One region of the Pseudoalteromonas sp. P1-7a genome, then DNA from elsewhere that is predicted to be linked to it. Evidence: predicted binding sites of a transcription regulator. Region 1 holds the regulator's gene; the other holds the start of a gene.
The links. The regulator FliA, encoded in region 1, starts transcription of late flagellar genes. The targets are predictions, from matches to a motif close to CTAAAGNTNNNNNNNNNNNNGCCGATA.
Positions count from the first base shown of each region.

Region 2: pomA (flagellar motor protein PomA) is a predicted target of FliA. The motif match lies at 6,933-6,959, and genes of this name have one in related genera.

Region 1 is NZ_LKDU01000014.1:45,246-53,413, forward strand. It holds gene flhB (flagellar biosynthesis protein FlhB) at 1-840, shown strand, start outside; gene flhA (flagellar biosynthesis protein FlhA) at 1,045-3,156, shown strand; gene flhF (flagellar biosynthesis protein FlhF) at 3,179-4,654, shown strand; gene AN389_RS10670 (MinD/ParA family protein) at 4,647-5,507, shown strand; gene AN389_RS10675 (RNA polymerase sigma factor FliA) at 5,534-6,244, shown strand; gene cheY (chemotaxis response regulator CheY) at 6,286-6,669, shown strand; gene AN389_RS10685 (protein phosphatase CheZ) at 6,685-7,452, shown strand; gene AN389_RS10690 (chemotaxis protein CheA) at 7,468-8,168, shown strand, end outside.
Region 2 is NZ_LKDU01000029.1:49,379-57,546, reverse strand. It holds gene AN389_RS15940 (tetratricopeptide repeat protein) at 36-893, opposite strand; gene AN389_RS15935 (M20 family metallopeptidase) at 988-2,301, shown strand; gene AN389_RS15930 (DNA topoisomerase III) at 2,324-4,264, opposite strand; gene AN389_RS15925 (hypothetical protein) at 4,494-4,979, opposite strand; gene AN389_RS15920 (flagellar motor protein MotB) at 5,190-6,110, opposite strand; gene pomA (flagellar motor protein PomA) at 6,113-6,880, opposite strand; gene AN389_RS15910 (exodeoxyribonuclease VII small subunit) at 7,197-7,439, shown strand; gene ispA ((2E,6E)-farnesyl diphosphate synthase) at 7,442-8,168, shown strand, end outside.

The DNA of each region.
Region 1 (8,168 bases):
ATTATTGTTATTGCGGCCTTTATTGGTAATACCTTACTCGGCGGCTTTAATTTTAGCTGGGAAGCTGCAGCACCTAAGCCTAGTAAAATGTCGCCAATGAAAGGCTTTAAACGCATGTTTGGCCCTCAAGCCGCGATAGAGCTGGTAAAATCCATATTAAAGTTTTCGCTGGTGGCTATTTTTGCGGTGTTTTTAATTCAAACTTTTTTTGATGAGATTTTACATTTAAGTATTGAAAGTGCACCGAGCAATATAATTCATGCTCTTGAAATACTCTCATGGATGTTTTTAGGCTTGTCGTGCACTTTGGTGATTATTGCCGCAATAGATGCTCCTTATCAAAGTTATAACCACAACAAACAACTTAAAATGACCATGCAGGAGATCAAAGACGAGTACAAAAACTCAGAAGGTGATCCGCAAATTAAAGCGCGCATTAGACAAACACAAAGGCAAATGTCGCAGCGAAGAATGATGCAAGATGTCCCCGATGCCGACGTAATTGTAACCAACCCTACCCACTATTCTGTAGCGTTAAAATACGATACTGAGCGTGCAGGTGCGCCAATTGTACTTGCCAAAGGGATAGATGAAATGGCTATGCAGATTCGTAAAATAGCCAAAGGTAACGAAGTACCGATTGTAGAATCCCCAATGCTTACGCGGGCACTTTACCATACCGCTGAAGTGGGCCAGCAAATACCTGATCAATTATTTACGGCGGTAGCACAGGTTTTAGCTTATGTATTTCAGCTTAAACGCTTTAAAAAAGGACGTGGTAAACGACCTATTCCGCTTAAGTCTAAACTGCCTATACCCGATGACTTCAAATATGATTAGAGTGTGTTGAGCTAACTACACTTTAAGGGGGCGCCTTGGTAAACACCAACACGCCACTGCAAATTCAAACCAAAATGCCAATACGCTCTTGTCTCTAACCAGCTTTAAAATTTACATCAATAATCAATGAATCTATTGATGGCTCTATACTTGGAATAGTTATTGCAATTTCAGGCCAGTGTCAATTTATTGAATTGTAGAGTTATGGATTTTAAAGCGGTATTACAACAACTTAACAAAGACAAAAAAGAGTATGCCAAAGGCGTAGGCACACCGCTATTAGTACTTGCAGCGCTGGGTATGGTTATTTTACCGTTGCCACCATTTCTTCTTGATATCTTATTTTCATTTAATATTGCCCTTGCTTTGGTTGTTTTACTGGTGACAGTTTACACCATGAAACCGCTCGAATTTGGCATGTTTCCCGCGGTATTGTTAATCGCTACTATAATGCGTTTAGCCCTCAACGTTGCCAGTACGCGAGTTGTGCTTCTTGAGGGGCATAACGGGGGGGATGCCGCTGGTAAAGTAATTGAAGCATTTGGCTCAGTGGTAATTGGCGGGAACTACGCGGTTGGTTTAGTGGTGTTTTTAATCCTTATCATCATAAACTTTGTTGTAATAACCAAAGGTGCTGGGCGTATCTCGGAAGTATCAGCTCGTTTCACGCTAGATGCTATGCCGGGTAAACAAATGGCGATAGATGCCGACTTAAACGCTGGCTTTATTAGTGCAGAGCAAGCACGTGAGCGCCGTAGCGAAGTAACCCGAGAAGCTGACTTTTATGGCTCTATGGATGGGGCGAGCAAGTTTGTAAAAGGCGATGCCATTGCCGGTATCGTGATATTAATTATTAATATTGTTGGCGGTTTATTTGTGGGCATGATACAGCATGACTTGAGCTTTAGCCGCGCAATGGAGGTGTATACTTTACTTACCATAGGTGACGGCCTTGTTGCGCAGCTTCCTTCATTACTGCTCTCTATTGGTACTGCTATTGTTGTTACCCGCCAAAATGAATCGCATAACATGGGTGAACAATTTAAAACCCAGTTAGGTAACGAAAAATCTTTATTTATTGCCTCAGGCATTTTGATCATTATGGGTTTAGTCCCGGGTATGCCTCACATTGCCTTTTTAAGTTTAGGGGCATTACTTGGCTACTTAGCTTACTTTACGCAACAACAAAAACTAAAAGCCGCCGCGTTAGCAGAGCAAGAAGCACAAAGTGGTGCTGCACCCGGTACTGGTGTAGCGAATAAACAAGAACAAAAAGAGCTTGGCTGGGACGATGTACAACAAATAGATGTAATAGGTTTAGAAGTTGGTTACAGACTTATTCCACTGGTTGATCAATCTCAAGGTGGTGAGCTGCTTAACCGCATTAAAGGAGTGCGTAAAAAGTTATCTCAAGAGCTTGGTTTTTTGGTGCCACCTGTGCATATACGCGATAACCTAGAATTAGACCCTAATGCATACCGCATCACCATGATGGGTGTTTCAAGTGGTGAAGGCGAGCTTAAACATGGCGATGAACTGGCCATCAACCCTGGACAAGTCTTTGGTCCTATTAAAGGGGTTGAAACCAAAGATCCTGCGTTTGGCTTAGATGCGGTATGGATAAAGCCAGATCAAAAAGACGAAGCACAATCACTTGGTTATACCGTGGTTGACTCAGCCACTGTAGTAGCCACTCACATTAGCCAATTACTAACAAACAGTGCTGCATTATTGCTAGGCCATGAGGAGGTTCAAAACCTACTTGATATGCTAGCTAAAAGTCATCCACGTTTAGTCGAAGGCCTAGTGCCAGAAGTGCTACCACTGACAACTGTTGTAAAAGTGCTGCAAAATTTATTAAACGAAGGTGTGGCTATTCGTGATATGCGCTCTATTGTTCAAACCCTTGTAGAGTACGGCCCACGTAGCCAAGATGCCGATGTTTTAACCGCTGCAGTGCGTATTTCGCTGCGCCGTTTAATCGTACAAGACGCTGTGGGCATGTCATCAGAAATCCCTGTCATAACCTTGGCGCCTGAGTTGGAACAAATGTTGCATCAGTCATTACAAAATGCAGGCGACGAAGGTGCCGGAATAGAACCAAGCCTTGCTGAGCGACTTCAAACATCATTAAACGAAGCGCATCAGAATCAAGAAATGGCCGGAGAACCTTCAATATTGCTAACGTCAGGAATGTTACGCACTGTGTTATCTCGTTTTGTTAAGTACACCATACCGGGTTTAAGGGTGATGTCTTATCAAGAGGTACCAGATGAAAGACAGATCAAGATTGTCAGCTCAGTAGGCCAACAATAAAGATTTTAACAGGGGTTGAACCATGAAGATTAAACGTTTTTTTGCTAAAGATATGCGCACCGCACTGAAAGAAGTTAAAGATGAGTTAGGTGTTGATGCCGTTATTATGTCGAACAAAAAACTCGCTAATGGTGTAGAAATTGTTGCCGCAGTAGATTATGACAAAGCAGCCCCTAAAGCCGCAGCGCAACCACAGGCAGCGCCAGCTCCTCAAAGAGCTGTTCAACAAAACGCTCATAACTTTGTAAAGCCAGAGCCGCAGCGTGCGCAACCTGAGCCACAAGCAGCTGTCGCCGATAGCTTACAAGCGTTATTAGAGCGTCAGTCGCCGCGTCCTCGCTCTCCTGAGCTTGCTTCTATGTTTTCGCAATCAGGTATTGATACATCTGAGCATTATCAAGAGCCAGCACAGCCACGTACTACAAATATGTTTGCACGCGAAAATGAAGCGCCAAAACGCATGCAAACCCAAGCTGACAGCTTAGGCTTTGATGACCTAGATCAAGATTTTGACGAGCTAGATACGCCGGTTGCACCGCGTAGCCAAGCTAATAATAACGAAAGCGCTCAAATGAGCGCAATGCGTGATGAAATGAACGCAATTCGCCAGTTACTAGAGCACCAAGTATCGGGTTTAATGCAGCAAGATATGGCGCGTCGCGACCCAACACGTGCATGCATGATTGATCGGTTAGTTGGCATGGGGATAGATAAAGACGTTGCAGAGCAAATGGCGTGTTTTATTCCTGATGACGTATCCCGCCAGCAAGGTTGGAAGGCATTATTACAAATGGTTGAAGATCAAATGCAGACCACCAATAATGAAATTCTTCGCCAAGGTGGTGTGTACGCACTTGTAGGGCCTACTGGTGTCGGTAAAACAACCACAGTTGCTAAACTTGCAGCATTAGGGGCACAAAAATATGGCGCCGACAAAGTCGCCCTTATAACGACAGATACTTACAGAATAGGTGCTTATGAGCAGCTTGCTACGTATGGCCGTATTATTGGTTGTGGTGTTAAACAAGTAAAAGATGCCAATGAATTAGCTGAAGTTTTATATCATTTACGTAATAAGCGTCTAGTATTAATTGATACAGCGGGTATGAGTCAACGTGATTTACGCCTAACAGAACAGCTAAACACTTTAATGCGTAACCAACGAGTAGATATACGTAGTTATTTAGTATTAAGTGCTACTGCACAAATAAATGTTCTACAAGAAACTGTGAGACATTTTAAAAAGGTTCAGCTAAGCGGTTGTATTTTCACTAAGTTAGATGAATCATTAAGTTTAGGTGAGATTATTAGTATAGCGATTCAAAATCGTCTTCCGATAGGGTATCTTACTAATGGTCAGCGTGTACCAGAAGATATTCGCGTTGCAAATGCTGAAAAACTAGTAAAAAAAGCTGAGCAATTGTATTTAAAAAGAGCAAAAGCACAACATTCAAGGCACCAAGCGGTGGCGCCAAGCACAGTAGGGATGTATGATTAACACAGTATTAGATCAAGCAAGCGGCCTGCGCAAAATGAGTCAAAACAATAACAACGGCGTAAAAGTTATCGCTGTCACCGGCGGTAAAGGCGGGGTGGGGAAAACCAACGTCTCATTAAATACTGCGATTGCTTTAGGACAGCAGGGTAATCGTGTATTAGTATTAGATGCCGATTTAGGCCTAGCTAATTGTGATGTAATGCTAGGACTACGTGTTGAAAAAAACTTATCTCATGTCCTTTCGGGTGAGTGCGAACTTGATGAGATTTTAGTAGAAGGCCCAGGCGGCATTAAAATAGTGCCTGCTACATCCGGCTCGCAAAGTATGGTGGAACTAACCCCTTCTGAGCATGCGGGCTTAATTCGTGCCTTTAGTGAGCTTAATACAGAATTTGATATTTTAATTGTAGATACCGCTGCCGGTATTTCTGACATGGTGCTGAGCTTTTCTCGTGCAGCCCAAGATGTAATGGTTGTTGTGTGCGACGAGCCGACCTCTATTACTGATGCTTACGCGCTTATTAAAGTACTTAGCCGCGAGCATGGCGTTTATAAATTTAAGATTGTTGCTAACATGGTGCGCAGCATGCGTGAGGGCCAAGAACTTTTTGCCAAGCTGTCAAAGGTAACTGACCGTTTTTTAGATGTGTCAATGGAACTTGTTGCGACCATCCCATATGATGAAAATATGCGTAAATCAACGCGTAAGCAAAAAGTCATTGTCGATCTTTTCCCTAACTCACCAGCAGCAGTCGCGTTTAAAACATTAGCGACAAAAGCAGTAAAGTGGCCTATACCTAATCAACCTTCAGGGCATTTAGAATTTTTCATTGAGAAGCTAGTAAACGGCTGATTATGACAACTTCGGTGAAAAGAGCTATGGGATATCAATCAACACAAAATTTAAATGTGATTGTTGAAAAGCATGCGTCGCTTGTCAAAAAAGTGGCGTGTCATTTGATAGCTCGTCTTCCTCCTAGCGTTCAGCTCGATGATTTAATTCAATCAGGAATGATAGGCCTTATTGAGGCCTCAAAAAATTTTGATGCCAGTAAAGGAGCAAGCTTTGAAACGTTTGCGGGTATTCGCATTCGCGGCGCTATGCTCGATGAAATGCGCAGGGGTGACTGGGCTCCTCGTTCGGTGCACCGTAAAAGCAGATTAGTCGCCGAAACCATCACAGAATTAGAAAATAGCTTAAATAGAGAGCCAAAAGATACTGAAGTAGCTGAAAAACTTGATATTTCGCTAGAAGAATACCATCATATTTTAAATGATGTTAATTCCAGTAAAGTGCTAGGTATAGATGACCTTGGGGTAGATGAAGATGTTATTAGCCCTGCAGGTCAAGATTTAGCGCTAGACAAACCATTTAATAATGTTAAAAATGAACGGTTTAATAATTCATTGTTAGAAGCGATAAAGTCTTTACCAGAGCGTGATGCGATGGTGCTTTCTTTGTATTACAACGATGAAATGAATTTAAAAGAAATTGGGCATATACTCGATGTAAGTGAATCGCGTGTAAGTCAGATACATGGTCAGGCGATGATTAAGCTCAAAGCAAAAATCAATGACTGGATAAACTAGTAGTAAGTAAATTATAGGTTAAGACCTCACCGGAGGATGTTTTGGATAAAAACATGAAAATTCTTGTTGTTGATGATTTTTCTACAATGAGACGTATTATTAAAAATCTGTTGCGTGACCTAGGGTTCACGAATGTTCAAGAAGCTGATGATGGCTCTACAGCATTACCTATGTTGCAAAATCAGGTTTTTGACTTTGTAGTAACCGATTGGAATATGCCAGGGATGCAGGGTATTGACTTGCTACGAGCTATTCGAGCTGACGATAAATTAAAACATATTCCGGTTTTAATGGTGACAGCAGAAGCTAAAAAAGAACAAATAATAGCGGCAGCGCAAGCAGGTGTTAATGGTTACATTGTTAAGCCATTTACTGCAGGTACTTTGAAAACTAAATTAGAAAAAGTGTTTGAACGCTTAGGTTAATGAGAGGAGAGGCTTATGTCAGCACCAGCTGCGCCTCAAATTACTTTAGAACAAGCTCGTCAGCTCGTTGTTTTTTTAGAAAACGGTGAGCAAGATAAAGCTGACCAATTAATTTTAGATACTGCCTCTCAAGAGCAATCGCAGCTTTTTGCCGAAGTAGGTAAGTTAACGCGTCAGTTGCACGAAGCCCTTAAAAGCTTTGAACTTGATACGCGTTTAACTGATTTAACTACTGATGCAATTCCGGATGCAAAAAAACGCTTAAATTATGTCATGGAAATGACAGAAAATGCAGCTAACAAAACAATGGATGCGGTAGAAGCAAGCCTCCCTATTGCACAGCAGCTAGCAGATGAAATTGCACATATTAAGCCTACTTGGGATAGGCTTATGAACCGTGAAATTGAGCTGGGCGAGTTTAAAACCTTATGCCACAGCATCGATAATTTTATGAATAGCTCTCATCACAAAACTGATGAGCTGCAGACTTTAATGACCAATGTACTCATGGCGCAGGATTTTCAAGATTTGACCGGCCAGGTTATCCGCCGAGTAATAGAGTTAGTCAGAGAAGTTGAAGAGAGTTTAATTCACCTTTTAACAGCATTTGCCGCACAAGATGACAGCACTGTTGAAAGTAAAGAACAACAAGAAACAGAAGAACTGGTTGCCGCACAAACATTAGCAGGTCCTGAAGGCCCTATTATTGATAAAGAGTCGCGAAGTGATGTTGTATCTGATCAAGACGAGGTCGACGACCTATTATCAAGTTTGGGCTTCTAAGAGGAGAGTAACTGCATGAGCTTTGAAGTCGATGAAGATATTTTACAAGACTTTCTTGTAGAGGCTGGAGAAATCCTTGAGCTTTTATCTGAACAGTTAGTTGAGCTAGAAAATAACCCAGAAGATACTGAGTTACTAAATGCTATTTTTAGGGGCTTTCATACCGTAAAAGGGGGAGCTGGCTTTTTAGCTATGACTGAGCTTGTAGACGCTTGTCATGGTGCTGAAAATGTATTTGACCTCTTGCGCCAAGGGGTTAGAACCGTTAATTCAGAATTGATGGATGTGATTTTACAAGCACTAGATACCATTAACGAAATGTTTGCTACTATTCAAAACCGCGAACAGCCAGACCCAGCAGATCCTCAATTACTAGAAACCCTTCATAAACTTGGTCAACCGCCTTCGGATGACGAGCTTACAGAAACAGTCCCTGAAGTTGTTGAACAAGAACCCGCAGCACCTGTTAATGCACCTGATGAAGAAGACCCATTTGCATTTGATGAATTATTTGATGTAGCAGGTTCAAGCCCTTCAGCAGATAGCACGCAGATTGATGAAATTACAGAAGATGAATTTGAAAGCTTATTAGATGAGCTTCATGGTAAAGGCCAAAGCCCGGTATCGCAACCAAGTGCAAGTGCAGAGCCAGACTCAAGTTCAGACATTACTGATGATGAGTTTGACAGTCTGTTGGATGAATTACACGGTGTGGG
Region 2 (8,168 bases), on a different contig from region 1:
AAGGTGCTTTTTAGTTAATTTATTAACTACGGGTATTAATACAAAATACTATATAGCTTTCTTCTGTATTTCGCTGCAAGTGCATCTCCATCTGGTAGAGAAGCGATAATTGCTAAAAAGCTTGCTTTAGCGTCATTAAAGTTAAGATCCTTTTTAAGTACGCTGAAGAGTGTTTCGAGTGCTTCTTCTTTTCGTCCTGCATCGTTTAGCAATTGGCTTAGCTCTGTTTTTAAGTCTAAATCATTTGGGTACTTTTCTACTTGAGATTGCTTTTCATTTATCTCTGGCGAGTCGGTAGCTTCGAGGGCCGCTTCGCATTTTGCTTTTATGTTATGAAAGTAAGCATCTTGCTCTTGGGCGTCAATTGTATCAATAAGTGCTTGAGCATCATCTAGCTTATGTATTTGAATACATATATCAGCTAATACAAGCTTTATACGGGCGTTTGCACTGTCTATTTCATACGCTTGCTTTGCGTAATTAAATGCAGCATTTAGATCCGACTTTAACAATGCTTGTTTTGCTTGTTCAAGAAGTAGGTCCTGTTGCGCTGGTAAATGCTTACTCAGGGCTTCGCGAATTTGCGCGTCTGTTTGCACGCCCGCTAATAAATCGACTGGCGCTGAATCTTTTAACAATACAAGTGTAGGTAAGGTTTGCAAACCAACCTGCTGCGCTAATTGCGAGGCAAGTGCTTGTTCTACGTCACAATCAAGGTTAGCCACTACAATATGGTCTTTATATTGCGTAGCTAAATTTTCTAATATGCCGATTTGGCTAATACACTCAGGACTTTGTGGCGAGTGGAAGTTAAGCAGCACCAACTTTTGTTGTGATGTTTCACCGAGTACTTGCTGAAGGTTTTGTGCGTTGATACTAACTATGTTGCTCATTGAATTAATTGCCATATTCATTTATTTAGGTTTTTATATGGAGACGAACATAATAAATACAAGTATTAAATACTTTCAAATAATGAGGGAAAACATGAAAATCACCTATCTAGCTGCAGCATTTATGATAGCAAGTCCACTTACTTATGCTAAGCCCCTAAACTTAGATTTAACTAAGAGTATGCCAGCTATTGAAAAGTTTTACCTCGACTTACACCAATCTCCAGAGCTTTCATATCATGAAAAAGAAACTGGTCAAAAAATAGCATCGCGATTAACAAAACTTGGGTTTGATGTAACAGATAAGGTGGGCGGCTATGGTGTGGTAGGGATTTATAAAAATGGCACCGGCCCTACAATAATGATTCGTACTGATACCGATGGCCTACCAATCACAGAGCAAACCGGTAAACCTTATGCATCTAAAGTACAAGTGACCAATGAGCACGGGAATAAAGTAGGTGTAATGCATGGCTGTGGCCACGATATACATATGAGCTCGTTTATTGGTACTGCTGAGCAACTTATTGCCCACAAAGATAAGTGGCAAGGAACGTTAATGATGGTTGCTCAACCTGCAGAAGAAGTTGGCGGTGGCGCAAAAGCTATGTTAAGTGAAGGCTTATTTAGTAAATATGCTAAGCCTGATCATGTTATTGCGCTGCATGTGAGTGCCAGCGTGCCTGCGGGTAAGGTATCAATGAAAAATGAATACACTATGGCAAGTGTTGATTCGGTAGATATAACTATAAAAGGCAAAGGCGGACACGGCGCCTACCCGCACACTACCGTAGACCCAGTTGTTATTGCTGCGCGTACGGTATTAGCATTACAAACAATCACAAGTCGCGAGCTTTCTCCACTTGAGCCTTCTGTTGTGACTGTGGGATCTATTCATGGTGGTTCAAAGCATAATGTGATTTCCGATGAAGTAAAACTTCAGCTTACGCTTAGAAGCTACAACCCAGAGGTGCGTACGGCGCAAATAGCCGCTATAAAACGTATTACAGCCGGTATTGCTCAAAGTGCAGGCCTTACTAATTCGCACTACCCTGTTGTTCACGTTCATGAAGATGAATCTATTCCATCTACTTACAACAACCCTCAGCAAACTAATATTGTTAGGAGCGCTATTGCTGATGCAATTGGCGAAACTAATGTACTTGAGACAAAAGCGGTTATGGCTGGTGAAGATTTTGGGCTGTACGGTAGAACTGACGAAAACATTCCTATTACGTTATTTTGGCTAGGTGGAGTAAACCAACAGCAATATACAAATGCGATGAAAAGTAACCAAACACTTCCCTCATTACACTCAAGTAAATTTGCGCCAGATTATAAAGTAGCATTACCGACCGGTATAAAAGCCATGAGTAACGCTGCAGTCGCGTTATTTAATAAAAAGTAAGCCGTATTTGAGAGTTCAGCAATTAAGTGGTTGCTGAGCTCTTTTTATAATTTGTTTTTTTAAATGGTGTTTTTTTACCACGCTTAGCAAAGCGCTTTTTAGGCGGAGCTTTAGGTAGCTTTGAAAATACATGACTATCACAACTAGCTGCTTGCTGTACAAAACCTTCAAGCTCCACCAGCAGTGGTTGTAAAAATTGTTGGTAGCTCATTGTTTGTTGAGCAATGTTGCCTAAGCTCGCCTCCCATTTAGCGGTCAAATCGGGACTAGCTAAGCCCTCTGGTAAAACACTAATAAGTGCCAGGCCTGTTTGTGTGGCTTTAATTGATTTACCCTCGCGCTTTAAAAAACGACGCCTAAATAATAATTCAATAATGCCTGCGCGGGTAGCCTCTGTACCTAATCCATCAGTCTCTTTGAGTATTTTTTTAATTTGTGAATCTTTTACATAACGACTAATGCCGGTCATGGCACTTAGCAACGTTGCATCAGTAAAATGAGACGGTGGCGTAGTGTGTTTTTCTACAACTTCACCTTTAGTGCAGTTAAGCGCCATACCTTTTGTTAAATGAGGCAAGGTTGCTTCATCTTTTAGCTCGGCTTTGCCCATTAATACCTTAAACCCTAAGCTTACATCTTGCTTTGCATTGGCTTTAAATAAACCTCCCGCAATGGTTACCTCTACTTTAGTTTCGTTATAAATATAATCGGGGTAAAACTGAATTAAGTAATGCCTGCTAATAAGTTGATATACTTTTGCTTCATCAGACGCCAGAGTCGCTGTTTTTAGTTGTTTGGCGGTAGGGACAATTGCATGGTGGGCAGCCACCTTTGCATCGTTAAAACATTTGCTACGTTTTTTAGCGTCTGCCCCATTCACAAACTCAGTACTTTGACTGCCATTAGCTGCAATTGCTTTTAAAATTGCAGGCGCATCTAAATGATGCTCTTTAGGCAAATAACGATTATCGGAACGAGGGTAAGTAATTAACTTATGGCGCTCATAGAGCGTTTGGCAAATATCGAGTACTTGCTGAGCTGCCATACCCAATGCCTTTGCAGCATCTATTTGTAGTGCCGATAAATTATAAGGCAGCGGCGCGCTTTGTTTTTTTTGTTTTTGCTCGAGCGCAGTGACTTCAGCCGGTTGATTGGCTATTCGCGAGGCGACATTTTCAGCAAGTGCTTTATTTAATACACGCCCTTCTTCATCTTGATACGGTTCGCAGGCTTTGCTTGGTACCCATTTGGCCAAAAAGCTTTGCTGCTCAGGAGTTATTAAATGCGCCAACACGTCATAAAATGGTTTTGACACAAAGTTAGCTATTTCGTTATCCCGATTAACCACTAAACCTAAAATTGGGGTTTGTACGCGACCCACCGACAACACATTGCCAAAGCCAGCTTTTTGCCCCGCCAGCGTATAAGCACGCGTAAGGTTCATACCAAATAGCCAATCTGCACGTGAACGCGCAAGCGCCGACACACTAAGCGGAATAAATTCACGGTTTGAACGCATGTGGTTGAGTGCTTTTTTTACCGCCGCTAGATTTAAATCACTTATTAGCAAACGCTGAATGCTTTGCTTTTTGGTTTTACTTATTTTGGCTTGCTCTATGACTTCATCCACCAACAATTGGCCTTCCCTATCGGGATCGCCCGCATGCACCAGCACTGATGCCTGTTTAATTAGCTTTTTTAAAATAGTTAATTGCTTACGCGTTTTCGTTTTTGCCTTGAGCTGCCACTGCTCCGGCACTATGGGAAGGTGTTCAAATTGCCACTTTTTAAAACGCGCATCATAATCATCAGGTTCAGCTTGCTCTAACAAGTGCCCGATACACCACGAGACACAGTCACCATTAGCCACTTCTATATAGCCATCGTGTTTTTTATGTGGTTTAGGCAGTGCATCAGCAATAGCTTTGCCAAGTGATGGCTTTTCAGCGATATAGAGTTTCATGGGAGTTGCTCGTTAACTGTTTATATAAACAGTAGTTTAGCACAGCTATTTAGAAGGTGGAGCGCTTTCTATTTTTGAGGGGGTATTATACCAATCTGCAATAATGTCTGATCATTTTGCAGGGCTAAACGTGTCGCTATCTGCGTTAAAAAATTCTCATTTAGAACAACTGAATAGCGAATTTATTGCCTTGCTATCAACACGTTTATCCATCCTCAAAATAGATCACTTACTTATGCGGATTGGTATTACTTTTTTTAGCGAAAAACATAATTAAAGGTAAATAACACACTATGACGGTGCCAATATTGATAAAGGGCATTAACGTTTTATAAATAATGGTGCTGTACGCTAAATCCCAAAGGTGACGGTCAACTAATCTGAATAATTGTAATATAGGTGCGCCAATAACCACTAACTGACCAATAACGCATTGCCATAAATAAACTTTATCTTTTATTCCCCAGTAAGCTATTAACGCCATCCATATAATATCGGTAGCCGCCCATACTAAATAACGATAGATATAAATATCGTCAAACTCTCTCAAGCTAGAGGCTGTTATCCCTCCAAAAAAGAAAAAAGCGGCGGTCAGTAATGCAAATCTAAAGGCTAGGTAATCTTTAAATATAAAAAATATAAAAAGAGCCGGGCTTAGCATAAAAACCCAGCTTTTACTTAAAATACTAACGAAATACAAAAACCATTCAGGCAAAATGTTTTACCTTATTTTTCTTTTGTATCGTCGGTTCCATCACCGTTACCTGGCATGTCACAATATTTAATTATAACTTTCACAGCACATCCATTACATATGTTAAGGAAATGTACTTTAAGCTAAAATGATGAGATTGCCAAGATACTTCAAGGGATAAAGTACCTTAAAATGAAACTAATTTAATAAAGTATAACGTCAGGCAATAACCTAGCGCACATCAATAGGGTCTGACTCTTTAGCCTTACCTTGTAAGATTGATATTTCTACTCGGCGATTTCTACGCCTGTCTTCATTAGAATCGTTAGGCACAAGTGGGCGAGTATCAGCACGCCCTACTACCATCATGCGGTTTTTATCAAACCCTTGTACCGTTTGTAATTCGCTTGCTACCGCCACAGCACGCTTTGACGATAAATCCCAGTTATTAATATATAACTCGTTAGAAACCTGAAAATCATCGGTGTGACCCGATACTGTAATTTCGCCAGGTACATCTTTTAATAACTCACCAATATCTTGAATTATGGGCTTAAACTTAGGTTGTAAAAAAGCACTGCCAGAAGGAAACGAGCCATTTTCACGGATACGGATAATGATTTGCTGCCCTAAAGATTCAAGCTCGATTGCACCATCAATAATCTGTTTTTCGAGCTGTTGCGCTATTTTTTTCACTAGCTCGTTAGTTTGTTCTTGATCGGCGGCTGAAGTTGCTTGCTCTGAAGATTGCTGCTGAGATGTACTACGTGACTCGCCACCACGTTTATCGCCTCGTTGTTCTTGTCTACCACCAGCGGAGCTTTCATCGCCCGCTTGAAACTCTAACATTTGCTGGGTCATTTCAACGGTTTGCTGTTGTATGGTTTCTATCGGGGTAGGTTCAGGCTTACCTGGGGTAAATTCCATAGCAATAACTGACGTTCCTTTTGGAATGTCTTTTACTTCTATTTTATTTTGAACACCAAAAGCAAACTTCATCGAGCCTGCTATTTGCTTAAATTTAAGTACATCCATTTCTGAAAACGCGAGCAAAAGTACAAAAAAGCACATTAAAAGCGACATTAAGTCGGCAAATGTTCCCATCCAAGCGGGCAGACCTGGTGGTGGGCATTTGCACTCTTGATCAGACATGGTTACTCCTCGGTATCTACTTTTCGCTTAGACTCAGCAAGGTAGTTTTTTAATATACCTTCAATTACTTTCGGGTTTTGGCCATCTTGAATACCTAAAATAGCATCCAGTATTAAACGCTGATTCATCGCTTCTTCGTCTTTACGAAGCTCCAGTTTTACCTGAATAGGAATAGCCACAACATTTGCTAAAAAGGCACCATATAGCGTAGTTAACAAGGCAACCGCCATTGCGGGGCCGATGGCTTTAGGATCATCCATGTTAGATAACATAGCAACTAAGCCTATTAACGTTCCTATCATACCCATTGCAGGGGCTATATCGGCAAGTGACTTAAATAACCCGGCGCCCAATTCGTGACGAGTTGTAGTTAAAGAAATGTCTTTTTGAAGCGTGGCACGCACTACATCAGCATCGTGGCCGTCAACCAGCATATCGACACCTTTGCGCATAAAAGGGTTTGGTATTTCAGCTTCTTCGAGGGCTAAAAAACCGCCTTTACGGGCCGAATCAGCAAGTTCAACTGCTTTTTCAATCAGCTCTTCCGGCGATTCGATTTTAAACATAAATGCTTTACCAACAACCTTACCTATGCCCAAAAACTGCGACAAGGTAAAGTTTGATAACACTATAAATAGTGAGCCACCAAATACAATTACGCTAGAAGGTGCATCGGCAAACATCCCCATTTCGCCGCTACTACTCATAAACATGGACATGACAATTAAACCAATTGCGCCAAGGATCCCAATTATGGTTGCTAAATCCACATTTCCTCCAAAGTATTATACTTTGTTATTCAAACTTTTATTATTAACTACTTATCGGCAAGATACTGAAATACTTAAGCCATTTTTGAAAAAAGTGTAAAACACTGTGTTTTGCCTAATTTTAGATCAAGATACCCTACTCGCCTAGCGACTAATTAATTTTTATTGTACACAGTGGGGGCTAATACGCATCTTATACGTTATAAAAATACGATTTAAACTGATATAACTCAAAAAACAGCGATCATCCTTTGACCTAGTTTAGCATTCCCCCTAAAATTGGCTCCTAAATTTATCATGCTGGCTGAAATTAAACATGGCGACTAAAAAACCTGAAAACCTAAGTTTTGAACAAGCTCTCGAAGAATTATCAACCATTGTCGGTGACATGGAACAAGGTGACTTATCGCTTGAACAGTCGTTAAAACAATTTGAGCGTGGTATAGCCTTAGCAAACGCCTCAACGGGCAAGCTGCAACAAGCCGAGCAAAAAGTCTCTATTTTAATGGGTAATGATGAAAAAGCAGCGCTGACTTCCTTTAATAATGAAGTGGAATAACCGTGAGCATACAAGAAAAAATAGAATGTGCTCAACAAGATGTCGTAAAGACCCTGCAACAGTACTTTGATCAATCCCTTGATACCGCACACATAGTAAAAGAAGCCACGCATTACGGCTTATTTAACGGTGGCAAGCGTTTACGTCCCTTTTTAGTCTACGCAAGTGGTGAAATGCTCGGAGCTAATAAGCAAGATCTAGACACCCTTGCTGCTGCTATTGAATGTATTCATAGCTACTCGTTAGTACACGATGATTTACCAGCCATGGATGACGACGACCTTCGCCGCGGGCGCCCAACTTGCCATATAGCGTTTGATGATGCGCATGCAATTTTAGCGGGCGATGCACTACAAACATTAGCCTTTGAGCTTATTTCGTCTCATAATTTTACTTGCAGCGCGACAACACAAGTAAAAATGATCAGCGCACTGGCTAAAGCATCTGGGCTTGAAGGCATGGTAGGCGGGCAAGGGTTAGATATTGCAGCTACAGATAAAGTGATTACAGTACAACAGCTTGAACGAATTCATAGATTAAAAACGGGTGCTTTAATAAACTGTGCCATTACTTTAGGTGCATTATGTAGCGAAAAAGCAGACAAACAAACCTTAGAAAACTTAAGTGTTTTTGGGTATGCTATAGGGCTGGCATTTCAAGTGCACGACGACATTTTAGATGTTGAAGGTGACACATTTACTTTAGGTAAGCCACAAGGCTCTGATTTAG